2 regions of the Actinoplanes sp. SE50/110 genome follow, and region 2 is predicted to be linked to the other one. Evidence: riboswitches for the same ligand, from Rfam matches in the RefSeq annotation. Region 2 holds a riboswitch; the other holds the start of a gene.
What was found. Region 2 has a riboswitch for cobalamin ahead of ACSP50_RS02725 (ribonucleoside-diphosphate reductase subunit alpha). Riboswitches for the same ligand answer to the same signal wherever they lie in the genome.
Positions count from the first base shown of each region.

Region 1: linked by a shared signal. The riboswitch ahead of cobN (cobaltochelatase subunit CobN) and the one ahead of ACSP50_RS02725 (ribonucleoside-diphosphate reductase subunit alpha) in region 2 are both predicted to bind cobalamin.

Region 1 is NZ_LT827010.1:7,595,944-7,599,857, reverse strand. Features, by position in the region: gene ACSP50_RS33955 (precorrin-3B synthase) at 1-1,083, opposite strand, end outside; cobalamin riboswitch at 1,165-1,305, shown strand; gene cobN (cobaltochelatase subunit CobN) at 1,336-3,914, shown strand, end outside.
Region 2 is NZ_LT827010.1:616,408-620,321, forward strand. Features, by position in the region: gene ACSP50_RS02715 (hypothetical protein) at 1-255, shown strand, start outside; gene ACSP50_RS02720 (DUF6346 domain-containing protein) at 275-856, shown strand; cobalamin riboswitch at 1,133-1,341, shown strand; gene ACSP50_RS02725 (ribonucleoside-diphosphate reductase subunit alpha) at 1,477-3,914, shown strand, end outside.

The sequences.
Region 1 (3,914 bases), 2.3 Mb from region 2:
GCCGGGGCGGCCGGCGCACGCGGTGACCCCGGTCCAGCGGGAGGTCGGGGTCACCACCAGGCCGGTCGCCGCCATCCGCCCGGCCCAGGCCGCGGCGTCCTCCGGAGTGAGGCCGGGGACCAGCACACCGCGCCACGGCGTGACAACCAGGCGCTCGGCCTCCGCCAGGAGCCTCGACTGCCGGCTTTCGAGCCGACCCAACGGCACCAGCGCACCCGCGGCGAACTGCCCGTTTCCGGTCACCACACCGACCAGCGCGCCAGCGGCGTCCTGCTCGTTTCCGGTCACCACGCCGACCAGCGCGCCAGCGGCGTCCTGCTCGTGTCCGGTCGTCACGCCGGCCAGCGGGTCGGTCGCAGCCGGACCGCCTCCACCGGGGGCCGGCCCGGCGGGAACCTCGGCCGTGGCGAGACCGAGCGCCGCGGCGACACGCGCGGAGACCCGGGCCGCGCCGTCGGTCAGCTCGCGCAACCGCCACGCGGCCGCGCCGCCGCCGCGCTGCGCCTCCCGCTCGGCCAGGAACGCGTGCGCGCTCGCCAGCAGAGCCTCGATCACCGAGTCGTGGGTCACGCGCAGCCCGGTGTCGCGCCCCCCGAACGTCAGGGCGAACCGGTCGCCGGCCGGGGAGCCGGCGAGCGGGACGGCGGTGACGTCGGCCGCGAGCGGGACCGGCCCGAGAGCGAACAGGAACTTGCCGGGCAGCGCGGCCAGCCCGGGATCGGCGCAGATCGCCGCGTCGAGGCGCCGGACCAGGTCCCGCACGGTGTCGCTCGCCATCGGCGGGGCGGCGATGTTGCGTACCGCGTCGTGGGTTGCCGATGGCAGCAGCCCGGCGGCGCGCAGGCGGGCCGCCACCGTCTCCACCCGGTCTTGCGGGAGTGCTCTGAGCTGCAGGTTCGCTCGGGAGGTGAGCTCCAGGCGCCGGTCGCCGAACTCCTCGGCCAGCTCGCGCAGGCAGCCCAGCTGGGCGCCGGTGAGCATGCCGCCGGGCAGCCGGACCCGCGCCAGCAGCCCGTCGGCGGCGGCGTGCAACCGCAGCGCGCCGGGGCAGGCGTCGGTGTCGGACTGTCGAAGGCGACTCACGGCCCGGATACTACGGGCGGCCCCCGACAGGACCGGAGCCTCGGGTCGGCAGCCCCCTGAATCGTCAGCGGCGTCACAACGTTCGGTAGCGTGTGCGACGACAAGTGAATTCGAGCGGCACTGCCGCGGAGGAAGCCGGTGCGAGTCCGGCGCGGTCCCGCCACTGTCACCGGGTGAGCTGCCCGGGAGCCAGGAACTCCGGTCGCCGTGATTCTTACTACCCGGGGCGCGGACCCCGAGGGGAGCGCACGCGTGTTTCTGCTGCTGTCGACGTCCGACACGGACCTGCTCAGCGCCCGGGCCAGCGGCTCGGCATGGCGGCTGGGCAATCCGGCCCGCACCGGGGTGGCCGATCTGCCGGCCCTGCTGGACGGGGTGGAGCTGGTCGTGGTCCGCATCCTGGGCGGCCGCCGGGCCTGGGAGGAGGGCCTCGACGAGCTGCTCGGCGGGGATCTGCCGGTGGTGGTGCTGGGCGGCGAGATGGCGCCGGACGCCGATCTGATGAAGCTGTCGTCGGTCCCGGCCGGCATCGCCGCGGACGCGCACACCTATCTGGCGCAGGGCGGCGCCGACAATCTGCGGTCGCTGCACGACTTCCTGTCCGACACGGTGCTGCTGACCGGCAACGGCTTCGCCCCGGCGGTGGAGAGCCCGCAGTGGGGGATCCTGCCGCGAGCAGCAGAGGGATCAGGGTCGGACGGCCCGACGATCGCGGTCCTCTACTACCGCGCGCACCACATGGCCGGCAACACCGCGTTCGTCGATGCGCTCTGCCGGGCGATCGAGGCGAAGGGCGCCCGCCCGCTGCCGATCTTCACGGCCTCGCTGCGCACCGCCCCCGACGACCTGCTGGCCGAGCTGCGCAAGGCGGACGCCCTGGTGGTGACGGTGCTGGCGGCCGGTGGCACCCGACCGGCGACGGCGAGCGCCGGCGGTGACGACGAGGCCTGGGACGTCGGCGTGCTGGCCGAGCTGGACGTGCCGATCCTGCAGGGCCTCTGCCTGACCAGTTCCCGCGCCACCTGGGAGGCCAGCGACGACGGCCTGAGCCCGCTGGACGCGGCGACGCAGGTGGCGATTCCGGAGTTCGACGGCCGGATCATCACGGTCCCGTTCTCGTTCAAGGAGATCGATCAGGACGGGCTCTCGGTGTACGTCGCGGACCCCGAGCGGGCGTCTCGGGTGGCCGGCATCGCGGTGTCGCACGCCCGCCTGCGGCACATCCCGCCGGCCGAGCGCAAGGTCGCGCTGATGCTGTCGGCCTATCCGACGAAGCACTCGCGGATCGGCAACGCGGTCGGCCTGGACACGCCCGCCTCGACCGTGGCGCTGCTGGCGGCGCTGAAGGACAACGGCTACAAGATCGGCGATTTCTCGGCGTACGACGGTGACGGGCTGATCCACACGCTCATCGCGGCGGGTGGCCAGGATCCGGACTGGCTCACCGAGGAGCAGCTGGCCGGCAACCCGGTGCGGATCTCCGGCGCCCGCTATCAGGCCTGGTTCGACACCCTGCCCGAGGATTTCCGGGCGAGCGTGACCCGGCACTGGGGTCCACCGCCCGGCGAGCTGTACACCGACAACGGCGACATCGTGCTCGCCGCCCTGCGCGACGAGAACATCGTGGTGATGGTCCAGCCGCCGCGCGGTTTCGGGGCCAACCCGGTCGCCATCTACCACGACCCGGACCTGCCGCCCAGCCACCACTATCTGGCCGCCTACCGCTGGCTGGCCGACGAGTTCGGCGCGCACGCGGTGGTGCACGTCGGCAAGCACGGCAACCTGGAGTGGCTGCCCGGCAAGAACGTCGGCATGTCCGCATCGGACGGCACCGACGCGGCGCTCGGTGACCTGCCGCTGATCTATCCCTTCCTGGTCAACGACCCCGGGGAGGGCACCCAGGCGAAGCGCCGCGCGCACGCCACCCTGGTCGATCACCTGATTCCGCCGATGGCCCGGGCCGAGTCGTACGGCGACATCGCCCGCCTGGAGCAGCTGCTGGACGAGCACGCGAACATCGCCGCGCTCGACCCGGCCAAGCTGCCGGCCATCCGGGCGCAGATCTGGACGCTGATCCAGGCCGCCAAGATGGATCACGACCTCGGTCAGGCGCACCGGCCGGACGACGAAGAGTTCGACGACTTCATCATGCACATCGACGGATGGCTGTGTGAGGTCAAGGACGTGCAGATCCGCGACGGCCTGCACGTGCTGGGCGCCGCGCCGCAGGGCGAGGCCCGGATCAACCTGGTCCTGGCGATGCTGCGGGCCCGCCAGATGTGGGCCGGCCAGGTCGCCGCGCTGCCCGGTCTGCGCGAGGCGCTCGGCCTCGCCGAGGACGCCCCGATCGCGCGCGTCGACGAGATCGAGGCCGAAGCCAGGCGCCTGGTCACCGCGATGGAGGACGGGGGCTGGCCGGCCGATGTATCGGCGATCTCGGATGTTCCGCAAGTGCGGGACGTGCTGCGGTTCGCGGCGACCGAGGTGGTGCCGCGGCTGAGCCGCACCACCGACGAGCTGACCAACGTGCTGCACGCGCTGAACGGCGGCTACGTCCCGGCCGGTCCGAGCGGCTCCCCGCTGCGCGGCCTGATCAACGTGCTGCCCACCGGCCGTAACTTCTACTCGGTCGACCCGAAGGCGATCCCCAGCGCGCTGGCCTGGGAGACCGGCCAGGCGATGGCCGACTCGCTGCTGGCCCGCTACCGGGCCGACTACGGCGACTGGCCGAAATCGGTCGGCCTGTCCGCGTGGGGTACCAGCGCGATGCGCACCGCCGGCGACGACATCGCCGAGGTGTTCGCCCTCATCGGCGTACGCCCGATCTGGGA
Region 2 (3,914 bases):
GCGGTGCTCCTCAACTCGGCCAAGGTCAATGCGGATACCTACCCGGCGGACAGCAGCGGGTCATGGGGTGGGTGGAAAGAGGCGTACCGAACCTTCGGCGACGCTGACGATGCCGTCTATGGCACGAAGATCGAGATCGCCTCGGATGCCATACGGGAAGCGCTCAAAGGAAACAGTATCCAGAACGGCGGAGCTACCGGCGACGCCATGATCGGCGACGCCGAGACCTCCCCCGATGTGGACATGCCCCGGTAAATATCGCTAGGAGCGTGTGATGAGCCATGAGAAGCGTGCGGCGGATCGAAAACGTCGCATGGCCGAGCTGATGGCCGAGGCAGAGGAGCAGCGTGCTGAGGCGCGGGCCTCGATGGAGGCGGCGGCGACGGTCGAGGGCGGCCCGGGCAGCTGGCTGATCGAGGTGGCGTTCGTGGTGATTCTGATGGTCATCTCGGCAGCTCTGTTCGGCACGGCGGTCACCATCAGCCGCTTCACGGGCGCGGACATCGCTGATGCGCGCCGTACCGGTGAGGCCACCGTCGAGCAGTGTGAGCGCGATGGGCCGATCGGTCTCAGCGGATTCGGCTATGTCAAAGCGTGTGCCGTGTCCATTCGGTGGAACGGCGGCGGTGGCGAGCGGGTGATGATCGGCAAGCCTGGCTTCTTCACCGACGAGAAGCCCGGGGACACCTTCACGATCGGGGAGAACACGGGCAGCCGGGGCAGCGTCGGTTACTCGCGTGCCGAGGTGCCGCCAAGGCGGTGGGTGACCGCTCTCGTCACCCTCATCTCCATCATCGGTGTCGCGCCGCTGCTGTTCGCCATCGGCTTCGTGCGATACCGCCTGCGGAGGCGGTGATCGGGTGCTGAAGCCGGGTGCGGCGGGGCGGATCGGCGCCATGCAGCCGGTGACCGAGGCGGTGGCGCCGGCCGGCGCCGGGGTTTCGCGGTTGACCCGGGCGCGCGTGGCGATGATCGACGATCTGGCGCGGGCGCGCTGGCAGGGGCGGTGTGCCGTACTGCACGAGGATGCCGGTAATCCGTCCGGGATCTACTTTTGGGGGCTTTCGGGGGAGTGGGCGCAAGGGTGTGCGACACACCATGTGGCGTTGCACCGTGCATGTCGATCCCATATATAGTGTCGGACGCAGCTGGTTCGGTGGCCTGTGAGATGGGTTGCCGAGGCAAGAGGGAATCCGGTGCGAGACCGGGACTGCCCCGCAGCGGTGAGTGGGAACGACCGCCGTCACATCAGCACTGGGCGTGAGCCTGGGAAGCGACGGCCAGTAGGAAAGCGATACACGCCCGCGAGTCCGAAGACCTGCCAGCGCGCCGCATACGACCGTGTGCGGCGGTCGGAGGCCGCGCGGGACGGCCGACGCCGAGGGGGTCCGCCGAACGCGTGCGCGCGTCGGCGGGATGTCGGTGTCTTCCCGCGCGGGTTTCGGCCTGTTGACTCGCTAGGGGGAAGAGGGCGCCATGACGCTCACACCGGAGAAGACCGGCGTGCCGGAGCAGCGGCGGCACGTGATGCGGGTGCGGAAGCGGAACGGTGAGTTCGAGCCCGTCGACGTCAACAAGATCGTGACCGCGGTGGAGCGGTGGATCACCGGGCTGGACGAGGTGGATCCGCTGCGGGTCGCCACCAAGACGATCAGCGGGCTGTACGACGGCGCCACCACCGAGGAGCTGGACAAGCTCTCGATCCAGACCGCCGCGGAGCTGATCGGCGAGGAGCCGCAGTATTCGCGGCTGGCCGCGCGCCTGCTGATCGACCTGGTGGAGCAGGAGGTCCGGGAGCAGGGTGCGACCACGTTCAGCGAGTCGATCGAGCTGGGCTTCGCGCAGGGGCTGATCGGTGACGACGCGCACGCGTTCGTGGTGGCGCACCGGGCGGAGCTGGACGCGGCCGTGGACGTCGCCAACGACCTGCGGTTCGAGTATTTCGGGCTGCGCACGGTCGCCGACCGCTACCTGCTGCGGCACCCGATCAAGCGGGTGCCGGTCGAGACCCCGCAGTACTTCCTGATGCGGGTGGCCTGTGGACTGTCGCAGACCGCGCAGGAGGCGATCGGGTTCTACCGGCTGATGGCGTCGCTGGCCTATCTGCCCAGCTCACCGACGCTGTTCAACTCCGGCACCCGGCACACCCAGATGTCGTCGTGCTTCCTGGTCGACTCGCCGAAGGATGAGCTCGACTCGATCTACGAGCGGTATCACCAGGTCGCGAAGCTGTCGAAGTTCTCCGGCGGGATCGGCATCGCCTGGTCGCGGGTGCGCGGCCGGGGCGCGTTGATCCGGGGCACGAACGGCAAGTCGAACGGCATCGTCCCGTTCCTGAAGACGCTGGACGCCGGGGTGGCCGCGGTCAACCAGGGCGGGCGGCGCAAGGGCGCGGCGTGCGTGTACCTGGAGCCGTGGCACCCGGACGTGGAGGAGTTCCTGGAGCTGCGGGACAACACCGGCGAGGAGTCGCGGCGCACCCACAACCTGAACCTGGCGAACTGGATCCCGGACGAGTTCATGCGCCGGGTCGAAGCCGACGAGGACTGGTCGCTGATCGACCCCTCGGACGCCCCCGAACTGCCCGACCTGTTCGGTGACGCGTTCACCGAGGCGTACCGGATCGCCGAGAAGAAGGCGGTCAAGAAGATCAAGGCCCGGGAGCTGTACGGGCGGATGATGCGCACGCTCGCGCAGACCGGCAACGGCTGGATGACCTTCAAGGACCGGTCGAACGCGCTGTCGAACCAGACCGGCGCACCCGGCAACACCATCCACCTGTCGAACCTGTGCACCGAGATCCTCGAAGTCAACTCGGACGACGAGACCGCGGTCTGCAACCTCGGCTCGATCAACCTGGGCGCGCACACCACCGCCGACGGGGTCGACTGGGAGCGGCTGCGGGCCACGGTGCGCACCGCGGTCGTGTTCCTGGACCGGGTGATCGACATCAACTACTACCCGTCGCAGCAGGCGGCGGTGTCGAACCCGCGCTGGCGTCCGGTCGGACTGGGGCTGATGGGTCTGCAGGACGCGTTCTTCACGCTGCGCCTGCCGTTCGACTCGCCGGCCGCGAAGGAGCTGTCGACCCGGGTGCAGGAGGAGATCTTCCTGACCTCCCTGGAGGCGTCGGCGGGGCTCGCCGAGCAGTTCGGGGCACATCCGGCGTACGCCGAGACCCGGGCCGCGCAGGGCGATCTGCACCCGGAGCTGTGGGGTGCGCCGATGACCCAGGGCGCCCGCTGGGCCGCCGTCAAGGAGCGGATCGCGGCGCACGGGCTGCGCAACTCGCTGCTGGTCGCGATCGCCCCGACGGCCACCATCGCGTCCATCGCCGGCTGCTACGAGTGCATCGAGCCGCAGGTCAGCAACCTGTTCAAGCGCGAGACGATGTCCGGCGAGTTCCTGCAGATCAACAACTATCTGGTACGCGAGTTGAAGTCCCGCGGCCTGTGGACCCCCGAGATCCGGGAGGCGATCAAGCGCGCCGAGGGTTCGGTGCAGGACATCGCGGCGCTGCCGGCGGACGTGAAGGAGATCTTCCGGACCGCGTGGGAGCTGCCGCAGCGGGCCCTGATCGACCTGGCCGCCGCCCGCGCCCCGTTCATCGACCAGTCCCAGTCGCTGAACCTGTTCCTGGCCGCCCCGACCATCGGCAAGCTCTCGTCGATGTACCTGTACGCCTGGAAGTCCGGCCTGAAGACGTCGTACTACCTGCGCTCGCGCCCGGCGACGCGGATCCAGCAGGCCACCACGGCGGTCGCGGCCACCACGGTCGTCCCCGCCGCGACGATCCCGGTCGTCCCGGCCGCGACCACCACCCTGGTCGCCAACCCGTCCGGCCCGGGTCAGGTCGCCACCCTCAGCCTGAACCTGCTCGGCGACACCGACGGTGCCCTCGCCGCGTCCCTGGA